Regions from separate parts of the Serratia sp. TSA_7 genome, predicted to be linked through region 1. Evidence: predicted binding sites of a transcription regulator. Region 1 holds the regulator's gene; each other region holds the start of a gene.
What was found. Region 1 encodes CRP, which controls carbon source genes, mostly activating them, when cyclic AMP is high. Its sites were predicted from a motif close to ATGTGANNNNNNTCACAT; they were not measured.

Region 1 (4,385 bases):
ATTGTGCGATAAGCACCAGGCGCTGCTGGTGTTCGACGAAGTGCAAAGCGGTATGGGCCGCAGCGGCAAGCTGTTCGCCTATATGCATTATGGCGTGACGCCGGATATTCTCACCACCGCCAAAGCGCTGGGCGGCGGTTTCCCGGTCAGCGCCATGTTGACCACCGAAGAAATTGCCTCGGTGATGCAGGTGGGCACGCATGGCACCACTTACGGCGGTAATCCGCTGGCCTGTGCGGTGGCGGAAGCGGCGCTGGACGTGATCAATACCTCGGAAGTGCTGAATGGCATCGAACAACGTCATCATCTGTACGTGCAGGCTTTGCGGAATATCGGCGAGAAATACGGTATTTTCAGCGACATTCGCGGTATGGGCCTGCTGATTGGCGCAGAACTGACTCCACAGTATCAGGGTAAGGCGCGTGATTTCCTCACCGCCGCCGCCGCGCGTGGGCTGATGATCCTCAACGCCGGCCCTAATGTGATCCGCTTTGCGCCTTCTCTGGTTGTGGAGCTGAAAGACATCGACGATGGCATGGCGCTGTTTGAGCTGGCGGTGCAGGACGTGATTAACGCTTAATCTTATCTCGGGATGACAAGGGGCGCCGCAGGACGCCCTTATTGATCGCGCAGTTTACGTTTCAGCCAGATGCCGTGATGCGGGCGCTGGCGCCAGGCCAGCGACGAAATGGTGTGCATGACGCTCAGGTGGGACAGAATGCGGCGCAGGTGGCGCTCCATTTCGGTAACCGGCATTTCCGGGTGCAAATCCGGTGGCTGCATGATGCTGTTGCCGCTGCTTGGCCCGTCATACTCCAGCCGCTGCTGGCAGCTTTGCAGCGCTATCTCGCAGGTTTGCAGATACTCCTGCGCCAGCTTGGGCGTCAGCATATAGTGCTCGCGCGCCAGAATGGTCATCGCGTTCAGGTGTTCGACAATAAACTGACTGTGCGTTACCCACAGGCGCATATCCGCCAGATAGCTGGATTCAAACCCCGGCTCCTGCATTGCCTGATTCAATGAGGTGAACAGCGCGTTGTGCGCTTGGTTCACCTGCATGCGCGCATAGGCCAACGCGCTGGGATCGGGTTCCTGCTCTTCCAGCAGCAGGCGCAGTGCCTGTTGATCTTTCTCCAGCGCCTGATGGGCGTTCTTGCGCAGCAGGCCGCTTTGCCACTGTGGCCACAGCCAGATGGTGCCACCGAACACCAATACGCAGCCGATCAGGGTGTCTATAAGGCGAGGGATCAGGAAATGTGTGCCGTTCAGCGCCAGCAGTTGCAGGGTATAGACCGCCGTCACCGTAAAGCCAATCACCGCCAGCCCGTAGTTTTTACGCGAAACCAGATAGGCCGCCAGCGTAATGACCAGCATCACGCTCAGGGTCGCGCCCTCGGGCATTTGCAACTGCAGCAACCCGGCGGCGATCACCAGCCCGGCCAACGTGCCGAGCGCACGGTGCTGGATGCGAACCCGGGTGGCGTTGTAGCCGTTCTGGCTCACCAGCATGACGGTCAGCAGGATCCAATAAGGTTTTGGCAGATTGAAAATCATCCCCAGGCTGCTGCCTGCCGCCAACATCACTCCTAACCGTGCCGCATTGCGCAGGGCGTTGGATTTGAACGACAGGTAGCTGAACAGCGCCGGCCAGAACGGCAGGCGGTTTTGATTGGCCATCAGGTCGCGACGGTATAACGGATGCTGGGTGCGCAGCAGGCGAGCGATACGGCTGAAGTGGTAGTAACAGAATTGGCCCACCGGATTGTCGGGGTGCTGTGCGGCCACTTTTTCCAGTGCCGCCAGCTCGTTGACCATGCTGAAGCGCTGAGAGTATTGATGATAGAGAATATCGTGCGCCACCGTGCGCAGCCGGCCGGCAATCACCTGCGCATTGCGGCGGATAATCGCTTCGGCCTGGCTCTGCTCCACCAGTTTTTGCACTTCTTCCGGCAGGTGCAGGCTGACGGTAATGTGTTCTTGTAAATCCAGCGCGACCTGAAAGGTTCGCTGCAGGCGTTTTTGCTCGAGATTATTGGCGTGCGGCAAAAAGTTGAGCTGCTGATACAGCAGGCTGATCAGGTCCATCACTTTTTGCTGGCGCACCAGCAGTGGCGGTAACGCGGTTTGCGGATCGGTATGTTGGGTTAACAGGGAATACTTGGCTTCGAAGTAGTCCGCCAGTTCCAGATAAAGCTGGCTCAACGATTCGCGCATCGGCTGTTCTTTCCACAGCTTGAACCAGAACCAGGTGAACAGGCCGTACCAGGCGGTACCCACCACATACAGTAAGGGGGCGTACCACAGCGGCACCGTGCCGGCCATGCTGAGTGAAAAGATGGCGGCGATCAACGCGGCGGGGAGCAGGCGGGCATGTAACGGGCTGATCTCGCCGCTGACGCCGAGCAGCAGAGCCAGGCCGAGCATCAACGCCGGCAGCGGCAATTGCCACAACAACGCCTGCTGCAGCAACAGGCTGCTGAGTGCAAACAGTGAGCCGCCGACGATCAGGCGTTTGAAAAAACGTTTGTGGGGCGTGTCCAGCCCGGCGATGTTACAGCAGGCGGGAACCAGGGAAAACAGCAGGCCGAGTTGCAGGTGGCCGATCAGCAGGCCAAAGAGCACCGGCAGACACAGCACCAGCGTTTGCCGCAGTGCGTAATTGACTTCCGGGTGGTAAATCAGTCGACGCCACATGATCGGTCGGGGCATAAAAAAACGGCGCGAATCATCGCGCCGTTTTTTCAGTGATTAACGTGTGCCGTAAACGACAATGGTTTTGCCGTGGGCGGAGATCAGGTTTTGATCCTCCAGCATTTTCAGAATGCGGCCGACGGTTTCACGTGAACAACCGACGATCTGACCAATTTCCTGGCGGGTGATTTTGATCTGCATGCCGTCTGGGTGGGTCATGGCATCGGGCTGTTTCGCCAGGTTCAGCAGCGTTTGCGCGATGCGACCGGTAACGTCCAGGAAGGCGAGGTTACCCACTTTTTCTGAGGTCACTTGCAGGCGGCTTGCCATCTGCGCTGACAGGCGCATCAGGATATCCGGGTTGACCTGAATCAGTTGGCGGAATTTCTTGTAAGAAATCTCAGCCACTTCACAGGCGGTTTTCGCCCTGACCCAGGCGCTACGCTCCTGGCCTTCTTCAAACAATCCAAGCTCGCCGATGAAATCCCCCTGGTTAAGGTAGGACAGGATCATCTCTTTACCCTCTTCATCTTTAATCAGCACCGCGACGGAGCCTTTTACGATGTAGTAAAGCGTTTCGGCTTTTTCACCTTGGTGAATCAGCGTACTTTTGGATGGATATTTGTGGATATGGCAATGAGACAGGAACCATTCGAGTGTAGGGTCTGTTTGCGGTTTGCCGAGAACCATTCGCTGTTATCCTCTGTTGTTATCGCTGCCTTGTGTCACAGGGGTCAGAGTTCCCTGTAAAACGTGCTGTCGCCGTTGTTTTAAGGGTGGCTGGCAGCAGGTTTTGAGGCGTGTCATAAATATACGCTGTCGCTCTAGCATATTAACTTGCCGGGAGAGCTGCAAGCTACATTCTATTAACATACCGGTAAAGGAGCCTTTCTCTGGGAGTTTCCCTGAAATCAGTGTCCCGGAAAGATTTATTGCGGCTCTGTTTGTAGCACAGAGTGAGGCGGGTGTCTCGTGTTGTCTTGCTCGCACATGACCAGCATCAGGTTCCGTTGCCAGTTTCTATGCGAAAGCGTACTCTGATTTTAAGAAATTAATCGGAGTGACCAATATGCAGGCAAGAGTTAAGTGGGTGGAAGGGTTGACGTTTCTGGGGGAATCCGCGTCTGGCCATCAGGTGTTGATGGACGGCAACGCCGGCGATAAAGCCCCCAGCCCGATGGAAATGGTGCTGATGTCGGTGGGGGGATGCAGCGCTATCGACGTGGTGTCGATCCTGAAAAAAGGGCGTAATGACGTGCGTGATTGCGAGGTGAAATTGACCTCCGAACGGCGTGAAGAAGTGCCGCGCGTCTTTACCCATATCAACCTGCATTTTATCGTGACCGGCAAAGATCTGACCGACAATATCGTTGAACGTGCGGTGAACCTCTCCGCCGAGAAATACTGCTCGGTGTCGTTGATGCTGAACAAGGCTGCCAGCGTGACTCACAGCTTTGAAATCCGCGACGTAGCGTAACGCGTAAGAATAAAGGGGCGCGGCCAACTGCCGCGCTCCGACCCATTACCCGATTTTTTTGCCTTCCAGCAGTTGCTGCACCAGCGGCGCCATGATCAGCTCCATCGCCAGCCCCATTTTGCCGCCCGGCACCACCAGCGTATTGATGTGCGAGATAAAAGAGCCTTGCAGCATCGCCAGCAGGTAAGGGAAATCGATCTGATCCAGCCCGCGGAAG
Region 2 (4,385 bases), on a different contig from region 1:
CGTACCGGGATCATCTTGGCGTTATAGGTCTGATTTTCTTTCAGACTGAATACCTGCGAAGTGCCGGATTTGGCGGCGATCTGATACGGCGCGGTATGGAACAGCTTGTAACCGGTGCCGTTCGGCAAGTTGGCCATACCGTACATGCCATTGCGCACAATGCCCCAGTACGGTGATTTGGCATCGCCGATCTGTGCCGTCTGCAGCGGCGGTTGATAGCAGCTCACCCGATTGCCCTGGCGCATGGAATACAACAGATGGGGCGTTTTCACCTTGCCGTTATTGATAAGCGTGGTCAGCGCCTTCACCATCTGAATTGGCGTGGCGACCCAATACCCCTGGCCGATGCCGACCGATACGGTATCGCCCTGATACCAGGGTTTTTTATGCACCCGCTGCTTCCAGTCGCGGCTGGGCAGTACGCCGCGATACTCTTCGTTGAGATCGATCCCGGTCGCCTGGCCGTAACCGAATTGGCTCAGCCAGCTGTGAATGCGATCGATGCCCATTTCAAACGCCACCTGATAAAAGAAGGTATCGGCGGACTCCTCTATCGCTTTGGTGACGTTCAGCATACCGTGGCCACTCTTCAGCCAGTCGCGGTAACGGCGTTGGGTACCCGGCAACGTCCAGGTCGGCGCGCCAAAGAAGCTGGTGTTGGGGGTTATCACCCCGGCGAACAGCGCAGAGGTAGCCATATAAGGCTTCACGGTAGACGCCGGCGGGTACAGCCCCTGAGTGACGCGGTTAATCAGCGGTAGATCCGGGTTGGTCAATAAGCTTTTATAGGCTTTGTAACTGATCCCCTTAACGAACGGGTTGGGATCGTAACTGGGGCTGGACACCATCGCCAAAATGCCGCCATCGCGCGGGTCCTCAACCACCACCGCCGCTCGCTGCCCCTTCAGCACCGACTCGATATACTGCTGTAACGGCAAATCGAGCGTCAGATAGATATTTTTGCCGGCCTGCGGCGGCTGTTCTTTCAGCAGGCGTATCACGCGGCCGTGGTTATCCACCTCCACTTCCTGATAGCCGGTGGTGCCGTGAAGTTCCGACTCATAGTAAGCCTCAATGCCCTGCTTGCCGATGTTATGATCGGCGGAGTAATTTTCGCCGATGCCGGCTTTATCGAGGCGTTTCACATCGCCATCGTTGATTTTCGATACATAACCCACCACGTGCGCCAGTTCGGCGCCATACGGATATTCCCGCTGCTGATAGGTGTCGATGGTCACCCCGTCAAAACGATATTGATTGACCGCAAAACGGGCGACCTCAGTGTCGTTCAGCCCGCTTTTCAGCGTCACCGGTTTATAGCGGCCGTTGTGGTGCATATCGTCGCGAAAGGTGGCGATGTCCTCTGGCGTCAGATCGACAATCGGCGTCAGCGCCTGTAGCAGCGCGGCCATATTGGCGATTTTGCTGGGTATAACCTGGATCTGGTACAGCGTGATGTTACGCACCAGTGGGATGCCGTTACGGTCGAATATCAGCCCGCGGCTAGGGGCAATCGGCAGCATTTTGATGTCGTTCTGATTGGAGCGCGTCTGGTAGAACGCATGTTGCTTAATCTGCAGGTGATACAGGTTGACGATCAGTGCGCCGAAGCAGGCGATCACCAACGCCATCGCCGCGCAGGCACGGCGAATAAACAACATTTCCTCAGCGGAATGGTCACGGATTTTTTCTTTTAAGAGGGCCATACGCAGTGCAGTACCTGTCTGACGTCACATTTTCCCCAGATAAATCAGGGCAGTGAAAAGTCGGCAAGCATAGCGTTATTGGTTAACGGCCCCCATTAAAAGGTTGCTAATGAAATGGCATAAATGTTTCAGCATATTGGAATGTTTCCGGGTACCGGCTTTTATGCCGTACAGGGATTGAGCACCCCTTTATCCCAGTGCTACAATGTGACGCAGATCACACTACTCCATTTTTGCCCGCACTGTTCTCCGGCGCCCTGCCGGCTGCGGCTTTGTCACAAAGGATCACGTTCGATGAGTACCATAGCCACGGGTTTGATTATGATGCGCTGGGAATTGCTGAGCGCCGTAATGATGTTTATGGCCAGCCAGTTAAACGTCGTTTGCCGTAAGACCAGCCGTAACGGCATGGCATTCATGTTCAGCAGCCTCGGGCTGTTCACCACCTGTTGGTTTGTGATGGGCCTGATGGGCATCAGTTTCAGCCAGGAAGGATTCCTGCATTTTTGGTCAGTGACCAAAGACGTATTCTTCGACGTGATGAGCAAAACCCCGACCGACTGGCCAATGCCCTGAGCCGCACTTAATCTCCCCCTGCAGCAGGCAACGGTGCCGACATCTCCAGCAGTATTTTGCCGAATGCCTGCGCAGCCGCGCCAGGTTCCGCGCCGTTGACGATCAGGGTGAAATCGACGTCGGGCAATTCAGGTAGCCCATACTGACCATTAACCGTTTTCATTCCCGGCGCCAGATCCCCGCTTGCCATGACGGCAATGCCCAACCCCGCCAGCACGGCCGCCCGTAGCCCTTGTTGGCTTTGTGAAGTGAAGGCGGTGTGCCATTGGATTGCCTTGCTTTCCAAAGCGGCGATCCCGGCTTCGCGACTGACCGACGGCGCGGGCAACAACGCCAGCGGCAACGACGAGCCCGCCAGGCTGAATGTCTCAGCCGCTACCCACACCAGCTGCGTCCGCCGCAATAACCGGCCCTCAATACGGTTAGCCAGCGACATCACGACGGCCAAATCCAGTTCGTTGCCCTTCACCATCCCGCAAAGATCCAGCCCGATACTGACATTCACCTCCAACCTGACCGCAGGAAAAGCCCGGGCGAACTGGGATAACAGCGGCGGCAATCGTTCCCCCAGAAAACTCTCCGTCAGGCCAAAACGTACTGATCCCGACACGGGTGAGGATTCAAAGCGCCGCTGCATGGCGTCGAGCGCCTGCAAAACGTGCACGGCGTGGCGCAGCAAATCTTCACCGTCTTCGGTTAGCGTCAGGCGCCGCGTAGTGCGGTGCAACAACTGCCGGCCAATCTGCTCCTCGAGCCGACGGATCTGGTGACTGATCGCGGATTGGGTCAGATTCAGTTGCTGCGCCGCGCGCGTAAAGCCGCCGGTTTCGGTAACCGTAACGAAGGTGCGCAGCAGTGTCGGGTCAATGTTCATAGGGCGATTACATGACAGGAATTAATTAATAACGATAAATTAAATCATTTCTATCATGCAAGCCATTTATCCAGAATGGCTGTTCGTTTCCCTAACCTTTCTTTTGTGGAAAAAATTCATGACGCTCTCTCACGCCAGTAAAAACCGACTGGCATTAACGGCAATTTGCCTCGCCGCGCTGATGTTCGGCCTGGAAATCTCCAGCGTACCGGTCATACTGCCGACGCTGGAACGGGTATTACACAGTGATTTCAGCGATATGCAGTGGATTATGAATGCCTACACCCTGGCCTGCACCGCCGTGATGATGGCCACCGGAACGCTGTCTGACCGTTTTGGCCGCAGGCGAGTTTTCATCCTCGCCATTGCCGCTTTTGGCCTAACCTCCTTACTCTGCGGCCTGGCCAACGGCTCGACGCTGCTGATCCTGGGCCGCTTTATGCAAGGCATGGCGGGCGGCGCCATGTTGATTTGCCAGGTGGCTGCATTGTCGCATCAGTTTCAGAGCGGCAAACAGCGTGCTCAGGCCTTCGGCATTTGGGGCGTCGTTTTTGGCATTGGCTTAGGGTTTGGGCCGGCGATCGGCGGCGTTATCGTGGCGCTCGCCAACTGGCAGTGGGTATTTTTGATTCATGCGGTCATCGCCGTTCTGACACTGTTACTGGTGATTTTCAGCGTGCAAGAATCCCGCGATCCGCAGGCGGCAAAACTGGATACTCTGGGGATCGTCACATTGTCGCTGTCGGTTTTTGGGCTGGTGTATTTTATCACTCAGGGGGCGGGGTTCGGTTTCGCCAGCGTTCGTGCCGGGGGGATTCTTCTGGCTGCAGCCCTCAGCCTGCTGCTGTTTATTTGGGTTGAGAGACGCAGCCCCTATCCGATGATGGAGTTTTCCGTGTTCAGGAATCGGCAATTTTCCGGGGCGCTGATGGGCTCTATCGGCATGAATTTCAGCTTCTGGCCCTTTATGATCTACCTGCCGCTCTATTTTCAAATTGGGCTGGGCTATGACAGCCTGACCACAGGTTTGTCGCTGCTCGCCTATACGCTGCCCACGCTGGTCTTCCCCCCGGTGGGCGAGCGATTGGCTTTGCGTTACCGCGCCGGAACCGTGATCCCCGCAGGGCTATTCGCGCTTGGGCTGGGTTTCCTGCTGATGAAATCAGGCGGCGAACAGGCCGGCGGATTGGCTATGCTGCCGGGGTTACTTATCGCCGGCATCGGTCTGG
Region 3 (4,385 bases), on a different contig from region 1:
CAATTTGCAGGTGCGGGATCATGCAGCAGGTGGTGCCCTGGCGCGCCAGTTGCACGAAGGCTTCCGACGAGTTCACGATGTGGCAGGGCACGCTGCCCGGCGACAGATCAAAGTTCTGTTGCAAGAAAGCCTGATGCATATCGTCGAGATGATCGAACGCCACCGCAGGCGCTTTCAGCAGCGCGGAGCGCGTGACGCCGTTCGGGAAGTAGCGCTCGGCAAAGCCTTTCGAGGCGACGAACAGATAATCCAGTGCGCCCAGTTGATCCACCAGACAGCTTGGCAGCGGCTGCGGCTGGATACTCACCGCACCCACCACTTCACCGCGGCGCAGCCTTTCCTGGGTACGCGTTTCGTCTTCCACCTGCAGGTTCAGGCGAATGGGGGAATCGGTCAGCACCGGTTTCAACGCAGGCAGCAACCAGGTCGCCAGACTGTCGGCGTTGACCGCCAGCGACAAGAGCAGCGGCGTATCGGCACCGGTGTCGTTACCCAGCCACTCTTCTTCCAGCAGTTCCACCTGGTGCAACAGCGCCAGCAATTTCTGGCCCTGCTCGGTCGGCCGCGGCGGTACGGTGCGCACCAGCAGCGGCTGGCCGAACAGATTTTCCAGCTGTTTAATGCGCTGGGATACCGCCGATTGGGTGATGCAAAGTTTCTGCGCGGCGCGCTCAAAGCCGCGCTCACGGATCACCGCGTCCAGCGCTTGCAGCGTTCGATAGTCTGGGCGTTTCATCGGAAAGATATCCCTTAAATTAGATTGATACTGGCACTATGCCACATTTCTGGCGTTTTACAGGTGGAAAAATCACGGGGCTATTTTGCTGCGGCGCGCCTAAAAATGCGGCTTAGGGTGAAGAAGTGTGATCCTGCCGGAGTGAAAAATAGCGATTTACCCTATAATACGCACACGTTTTCGTACAGAGGCAATGGACATATCATGACGCAGGATGAACTGAAAAAAGCGGTTGGCTGGGCAGCGCTGGATTACGTTACCCCGGGCACCATCGTTGGGGTGGGCACCGGCTCTACCGCCGCCCACTTTATTGACGCACTCGGCTCCATCAAGCACCAGATCGAAGGGGCGGTGTCCAGCTCCGACGCCTCTACCGCCAAGCTGAAAAGCCTGGGCATCCACGTGTTCGACAGCAACGAAGTGGATTCGCTGGATATTTACGTCGACGGCGCGGATGAAATCAACCGCCAGATGCAGATGATCAAAGGCGGCGGCGCGGCGCTGACGCGTGAAAAAATCATTGCCGCCATCGCGCGCAAGTTTATCTGTATCGTCGACTCCAGCAAACAGGTGGACGTGCTGGGCAAATTCCCGTTGCCGGTGGAAGTGATCCCGATGGCGCGATCTTATGTGGCGCGTGAGCTGGTGAAGCTGGGCGGCCTGCCGGAATACCGTCAGAACGTGCTGACCGACAACGGCAACGTGATCCTCGATGTGCATAACCTGAGCATCATGGATGCCATTGCTCTGGAAAACAAAATCAACGGCATCGCCGGGGTGGTGACCGTCGGCCTGTTCGCCAATCGTGGTGCGGATGTGGCGCTGGTCGGTACGCCTGACGGCGTGAAGGTGGTTGAATAAACCCCCCATGCTACGGAGGCGCGTAGAGTGCGCCTTTATCTTGTATGCGGTCTTGGATCCTGCCCGACCGCATAATTCACTGGCTAAAATATCTTTTATTAAAAGCGCCAAATTTGGTGACATATGTCACATTGTGAGCCTTGACTCCACAAAGCTTCTGTCTATTTCTTTCCCTTTGGCATTTTCTGCCAAAAACCGGCAACAACGCTGAGCCTTGTACTGACGGGCAGGCAATCGTTTGTATTGCCGCCCGCGTTATTTTTGTTATGTTGGATGCGTGCTGTTTCATAACAGCCGCTTCTGAAGTCTGAATATAGGGTCGGGTAAATGGCAAAAGTATCATTGGAGAAAGACAGGATTAAATTCCTGTTGGTGGAAGGGGTTCATCAGAGCACGGTAGATAATCTGCTTGCGGCCGGGTATACCAACATTGAATATCACAAAGGTGCGTTAGACACCGAAGCGCTTAAGGCATCCATCCGCGATGCTCACTTCGTCGGCATCCGATCGCGTACGCATCTGTCCGAAGAAGTTTTCGCTGCCGCAGAAAAACTGGTGGCGGTGGGTTGTTTCTGTATCGGCACTAACCAGGTTGATCTGAAAGCGGCGACCAAACGCGGCATTCCGGTGTTTAACGCGCCTTTCTCCAATACCCGATCCGTAGCCGAAATGGTGCTGGGCGAGCTGTTGCTGATGCTGCGCGGCATTCCTTCCGCCAACGCCAAGGCACACCGTGGCGAGTGGCAGAAACTGGCCGTCGGCTCGTTCGAAGCGCGCGGCAAGAGACTGGGGATTATCGGCTACGGCCATATCGGCACCCAGTTGGGTATCCTGGCCGAAGGCCTGGGCATGAAGGTGTTTTTCTACGACATCGAGAACAAGCTGCCGTTGGGTAATGCCCAGCAGGTAAGACACCTGTCCGATTTGCTCAATATGAGCGACGTGGTGACGCTGCACGTGCCGGAAACCCCGTCGACCAAGAACATGATGGGTGCAGAAGAGCTGGCGCTGATGAAGCCGGGTTCGATTCTGATCAACGCCTCGCGCGGCACCGTGGTGGATATCCCTGCGCTGTGCAATGTACTGGCCAGCAAACATTTGGCCGGTGCGGCGATCGACGTCTTCCCGGAAGAGCCTGCGACCAACAGCGAGCCGTTCAACTCGCCGCTGTGCGAGTTCGACAACGTGATCCTGACTCCGCATATCGGCGGCTCCACTCAGGAAGCGCAGGAGAACATCGGCGACGAAGTGGCGGGCAAGCTGGCGAAATACTCCGACAACGGTTCGACCCTGTCGGCGGTTAACTTCCCGGAAGTGTCGCTGCCGGCGCATGGCCCGAACGCCAGCCGCCTGCTGCACATTCACGAGAACCGCCCTGGCGTGCTGACGCAGATTAACCAGATCTTCGCGGAAGAAGGGGTGAACATCGCTGCGCAGTACCTGCAAACCGGTCCGGAAATCGGCTACGTGGTTATCGATATCGAAGCGGAAACCGAACGTGCCGACGCCGCATTGCAGCGCATGAAGGCGATTGCCGGTACCATTCGCGCCCGCCTGTTGTTCTGAGTGTTTGCGCGTTAACGAAAAGGCCGGATAAATCCGGCCTTTTGCTATTCCTGCTCCCGCCACACCCAATTCTGCGATGGGGTGATGATTTCCGGTAACGGGATATCCCAATGTTCCACCGGGACCTTTTCCACCTGCTGACAGTCGTGCGCTAACCCTATCGGGTAGAGGCCCGTCAGCTGCCAGTTTTGCAAGGTGCGATCGTAGAACCCGCCGCCCATCCCCAAACGCTGGCCTGCGCTGTCGAAGGCGACCAGTGGCGTCAGCACCACATCGAGTTCACCGACCGGCAATACGTGGCGTACGTCGAGCTGTGGCTCGAGAATATTAAAGCGGTTGTTCACCAATAGCGTATCCGGGGTATAGCGCAGGAACAGCAGATTGCCGGCGCTGAACGGGTGCAGAACCGGCAGATAAACCTGCAATCCCTGCCGCCATAATCGTTCGATCAACGGACCGCTATCCAGTTCGCCGTCGAACGACAAGAAGACAGCAACGCTCTGCGCCGCCAGAATACGCGGATGCGCAGCGATACGATCGGCCATCTGCAAAGCAAAATCATGTTGTTGTTCAGGCGTTAAGGCGCGACGACGTTGACGGATTAGGTTTCGGATATTCTGCCGCTGTTGGGCATATTGGGATTGAAAAGACATAATCAGCACACATACCGCTGAGGAAGGGGGAATCTCCGAGATGCCGTCGCAGGCTGTAACCCTTGAACCCATGGTTCAAGGTGAACGTGCTGTCGCAATCTTAAGGCTTCTCGGCGGGCCGAGCATGCACACCGATCGCGGATCATCACATTCTGTTGGTACTAAATATCGGCTCAGGGGACTGGCCCGCTGGCGAACATCTCAGAGAAATTTTTTACTCATTGCCGAAACCTTCGATTTCAGCAACTTAAGTTATTCGAATTGTGCATCCTGACGTTCAGAGATGCGACCCTGTTCAAGCAAAGCCTGTTCAATGGTCTGTTGCAGCATACGAATGCGTTGTTCCATATTGGACGCATAATCACGGGTTTTCAACCGTTCTTGAGCAAGTTCGTGACATACGTTCAATGCCGCGATAAAAACCAGTTGCTCAGTATTTGAGACTCTAGTGCGAACTTTAAGATCTTGCAACCGTTGGTTAAGATCGTCCGCCGCCATGTTCAACGCATCTTGTTGTTCTGGCGGGCAATTGACTCTTAACGAGCGGCCAAAAATTTGAATATCTACCG
Region 4 (4,385 bases), on a different contig from region 1:
AGGATAAACACGCCGGCGACGAACTGAATGGCCTGCATAAAGGAGTACATCAGGTAATTCATACCACCGGCGTATTGGGCGATGAACTGCGGCCCGGCCGCCAGTGCGGGGATCAGGTACATCGGGATCATCACCACCGCCATCGACAGATAGGTGTCTTGCAGAAACTTGAAGTTGTCGGGTAATTCCAGATCCTCGGTGGAACGCGACCCTTTGCCGACCACCTTGGCGACCGCCGCCTGCACCAGATAACCGATGGTGCAGAAGTGCCCCAGCGCCACCTCGTCTGAACCGGTGATTTTGCGCACTACCGGCTGCGCCAGTGCCGGCATCAACACCGCCATCACGCCGCCAAAGATCCCGCCGGTCAAAATCAGCGGCATCCCGGTCAACCCGGCTTTATAGCCGATCACCGCGCCGATGGTAGCCATCCACAACAACGCCTGCCCGGTCAGGAAAATGTATTTGAACGGGGTGATGCGGGCGATGATGATATTCACGGCGAAAATCACCAGCAGCGTCATCGCCACTTCAGAACCCAGCTCGCGGTTGGCCAGGCCGGCAATGGCGGCGACGTCGGTGATGTAACCGGTCATGCCGAAGCCGTGGGTGAAGATACTGTTCAGGTAGGTCAGGGCGCCGACAATGATGTTGATGCCCGCCATCATGATCAGAAAGCCCAACAGCGTTTTGAACGTGCCTTCGGCGACCTTGCCGATGGATTTTTTCTGCAGCAACAACCCCAGCATGGCGATAAAGGCAATCAGGATCGACGCCTGACCCAGCAGATCTTTGACGATAAAATCGATCAGGCTACTCATGATGGGGGCCCTTCATGTCGCGCTCTTTCAAAAAGGCCACAATCTTTTGCTCGATTTCCGCTTTATCGGTGAGCCGGTGGAGAACAATGACCCGTTTTTTTTCTTCTTCGCTGGCGTCGGCATTTAAAATATCGGCGAAGGTTTTTTGGGTAAGAATAATATCTGATTTAAAGGCGCTGGCTTCAGAGATTGTGGTGTGATCAATATCGGCTTCAATCTCTAATTTTTTAAGCACCGCTTTTGCGCTCATTTCGATGGCAAAGCTGGAGCCGAGGCCGCAGCCGCAAACACACAGTATTTTAAGCATGGACATCTCCTCAGATTATATTTAACTGCCTGGCGAGTTTGTAATGGTGTCCTTCGGTGTCGACCAAACGTTTTTGCATGCTGATTAAATCAATCGGAATAGGTTGGTTGCCGGCATTAATAATGATTGCCTTGTTTTTCATTCCGGAATGAATACAGCGCACGACTTCGCTGGCCATAAGGGTTCCCTGATAAATTTCTTCGCAGGTGGGATCGCCATTGCGCAGACCGTACCCCACGATGGTTTTGCGAATACGCACGCCAATCTTGGGTTCCAGCTGTTTAATCATGGTGTCGATCGCCCCCTGGAAGCCTGGCGAATACTCTTTTGTATATCCTTCAGAACATAAAATGATAACGCTGTTTTGCCGCTCCAGCCGGTGGGTTATTTTTTCCGCCAATGCGTTCAAGGGATGTTGGCATTCTGGAATCAGGGCAAAGTCCGCATTGGATTTTATCGCCGATTGCAGCGTCAGTTCCCCGCAGTAACCGCCCAGCAGCTCAATCATAAATACGCGGCCCGGCAGGGCGCGCCCGGTATTTCTCAGCTTGGAGACTTCTTTTATCACCTGCTCGCAGGCGGTGGAAAAGCCGATGGTGTAGTAGCTGCCAAAAACGTCATTGTCGATGGTCATGCCCACGCCAAAACAGTTAACGCCAAACTCGCTGAGCGTATTTAAAAACTGCAGCGAGCCGTCGCCGCCGGCCATAATAAGCACGTCAATGTGCAGAGCTTTAAGTTGCTTGCCGATAGTTTCATATTCACTGGCGACCAGTTTCTTTGCCGTTCGGCCAGAAGAGATAATGGGCATCGATGAAATAGAGAAATCGACCAGATCGCGTCTGGCGATGGAATGATGCTGATTAGCCAGTAAGCCCGGTATTCCGCCGTTAAAAAGAACGATATCTGCCTGCGCCAGCCTGGCGACCTGGAAAATAAAGTTGTTGATACCGGTGACATCGCCACCGCTTATTACCACGCCGATTTTCATATGCCTGCTCCCAGCCCGTTCCGTTGCAGTCATTGTTATTTTTGGCATCGGTAAAATTTGCAAGCGATATCACAAAACAATCACAAATATTTCCTTGGAACACATTGACAGCACTATTGAGAGTGATTTTTCTGTGAGGCTTGTCTCGTTTTTGTTTTTGATAGATAAAAGAGAAAAGGTGACTATTTATTGATAATCAATATGTTGCCATTCGATTGCTGCGGTTTTTTTATAAAGCGGGAAAAATAGCAGGTTGGGCCGGGATCAGTTTAATGAAATGTGATTACTCTCGCATTTTTTGTGGCAGTGAGACGAATACGTAAAATTAATATCCCTCAATATGGGGGCAGGATTAAATAGCTGCGCCTAATAGTACTGCTGGTGAGGAGCATGCAGAGCGCCGACACGCCGTGAATGCATCCATGGAGGCTCGTATCGCGCGTCCATGCGCTCAACGGTCGGCTAACCTGCATGCTCTCCACCCGTCCCAAGCTTGGGGTGTTGCGGTATTAAACGCAGCCATTTAATAACCGCGCATTGATTAAGTCTTTTATTTGGCCGTGCCACTCAGGCCCTCACCACGGTGACCCCGGCCTGTTCCAGCGGGGCGATCAACGCGGCGTCGGTCGCACGTTCGACAATAATGGTCTGCGCCAGCGTGATGTCGCCAATCGCAAATTGTGAGGCGGCGTTCAGCTTGGCGGCGGAGGCCAGCACCACGGTTTCTGCCGCCCGTGCCGCCAGCGCGCGCTTGATATAGGCCTCTTCGAGATCGCCGGTGCTGAGCCCGGCGGTCGGGTGCACGCCCGTCACGCCCATAAAGTAAATGTCGGCGCGGATATGCGACATGGCTTCCACCGCAGCGGCACCCACGCTGACGATCGAGTGTTTATACAATCGCCCGCCGATCAGGATCACCTCCACTTTGGGGTGTTCAACCAACCCGACCGCCACGCTGGGGCTGTGGGTGACGATAGTCGCCTCCAGCGTGGGCGGCAGCTGTTTCACCAGCTCGGCGGAGGTGGTGCCGCCATCGATGATCACCACTTGCCCTGGAATGATCATCGCCGCTGCGGCTTTGGCGATGGCACGCTTGGCGGCCGATTCCTGCCCGTTTCTTTCGGCAAAGGTGCCGATGGCGGGGGAGACCGGCAACGCGCCGCCGTGCACCCTTTGCAGCAGCCCTTCGCTGTCCAGCTCACGCAGATCGCGGCGGAGGGTGTCTTCGGACAGCCCGAACATTTCGCTGAGTTGTTTGGCCAGCACCTGTCCGTCCTGTGCCAGTTTTTCCAGAATGATTTTTTTGCGCTGACTGGTGAGCATCGCGTTGTCCCGTTAAATTTTGCACTGCACGAAATATCTTGATCATACACGAAACTGCACGATAGTATCCAGTTCCTTTCCTGAGTTGTGGAGTTGACCAACATGATTGCGACCAAAGATCGGGTTCGAATCGTTGAAACCCGGGTGTTGTCCGACGACTGGTATCTGCTGAAAAAAACCACCTTTGATTTTTTGCGCCGTGATGGCGTATGGCAACGGCAAAACCGCGAAACTTACGATCGCGGCGACGGTGCGACCATTTTGCTGTTTAACCGGCAGGTGCAAAAGGTGGTGCTGACGCGCCAGTTCCGCTTCCCGGTGTTCGTCAACGGCCACGACGGCATGCTGATAGAGGCCGCCGCCGGCTTGCTGGACAATGCCTCGCCGGAGGAGCGCATTCGCGCCGAAGCTGAGGAGGAAACCGGCTATCGGGTGCAAAACGTGCAAAAGGTGTTCGAGGCCTATATGAGCCCCGGTTCGGTGACCGAAAAACTGCATTTCTTTGTCGGGGAATACGCTGCCGACAGCCGGGTGAGCGACGGCGGCGGGGTGGAGGCGGAAGGCGAAGACCTCGAGGTGATCGAGATGCCGCTGGCGGACGCTCTGCACGCCATCCGGCAAGGAATTATCGTAGATGCCAAAACCATTATGCTGCTGCAGTTTGTGGCGCTTAACCGTACCCTGGAGAATAACCGATGAGTGCTCAATTGATTCTGATAGCCGGCCCGTACCGCAGCGGCACCGATGGCGATCCGCAGCGCATTGCCGCTAACCTGCACCATTTGGAACAGGCGGCGCTCGAGGTGTATCAGCGCGGACATGTGCCGGTGATTGGCGAATGGTTGGCGCTGCCGTTGGCGGCGGCGGCCGGTTCAACCCAATTGGGGGACGCGGTAAGCGAGGCGTTTCTCTATCCGGTGGCTCATCGGTTGATTGCCCAATG

Region 2: the regulator CRP is predicted to act here: its motif matches at 1,912-1,929, upstream of ACUTQW_RS04885 (YjcB family protein).
Region 3: the regulator CRP is predicted to act here: its motif matches at 1,712-1,729, upstream of serA (phosphoglycerate dehydrogenase).
Region 4: the regulator CRP is predicted to act here: its motif matches at 2,397-2,414, upstream of ACUTQW_RS04405 (6-phosphofructokinase).

The regions. Positions count from the first base shown of each region.
Region 1 is NZ_JBQZFU010000008.1:48,145-52,529, reverse strand. It holds gene argD (bifunctional acetylornithine/succinyldiaminopimelate transaminase) at 1-580, shown strand, start outside; gene ACUTQW_RS20625 (YccS/YhfK family putative transporter) at 619-2,694, opposite strand; gene crp (cAMP-activated global transcriptional regulator CRP) at 2,749-3,381, opposite strand; gene ACUTQW_RS20615 (OsmC family protein) at 3,761-4,168, shown strand; gene ACUTQW_RS20610 (phosphoribulokinase) at 4,214-4,385, opposite strand, start outside.
Region 2 is NZ_JBQZFU010000001.1:997,566-1,001,950, reverse strand. It holds gene mrdA (penicillin-binding protein 2) at 1-1,706, opposite strand, end outside; gene ACUTQW_RS04885 (YjcB family protein) at 2,001-2,282, shown strand; gene ACUTQW_RS04880 (LysR family transcriptional regulator) at 2,290-3,156, opposite strand; gene ACUTQW_RS04875 (MFS transporter) at 3,275-4,385, shown strand, end outside.
Region 3 is NZ_JBQZFU010000002.1:185,790-190,174, reverse strand. It holds gene ACUTQW_RS09810 (LysR family transcriptional regulator ArgP) at 1-736, opposite strand, end outside; gene rpiA (ribose-5-phosphate isomerase RpiA) at 941-1,597, shown strand; gene serA (phosphoglycerate dehydrogenase) at 1,925-3,163, shown strand; gene ACUTQW_RS09795 (5-formyltetrahydrofolate cyclo-ligase) at 3,208-3,816, opposite strand; RNA gene ssrS (6S RNA) at 3,845-4,027, opposite strand; gene zapA (cell division protein ZapA) at 4,069-4,385, opposite strand, start outside.
Region 4 is NZ_JBQZFU010000001.1:892,122-896,506, forward strand. It holds gene ACUTQW_RS04395 (PTS sugar transporter subunit IIC) at 1-821, opposite strand, end outside; gene ACUTQW_RS04400 (PTS sugar transporter subunit IIB) at 814-1,128, opposite strand; gene ACUTQW_RS04405 (6-phosphofructokinase) at 1,139-2,119, opposite strand; gene ACUTQW_RS04410 (DeoR/GlpR family DNA-binding transcription regulator) at 2,687-3,442, opposite strand; gene ACUTQW_RS04415 (NUDIX domain-containing protein) at 3,545-4,141, shown strand; gene ACUTQW_RS04420 (hypothetical protein) at 4,138-4,385, shown strand, end outside.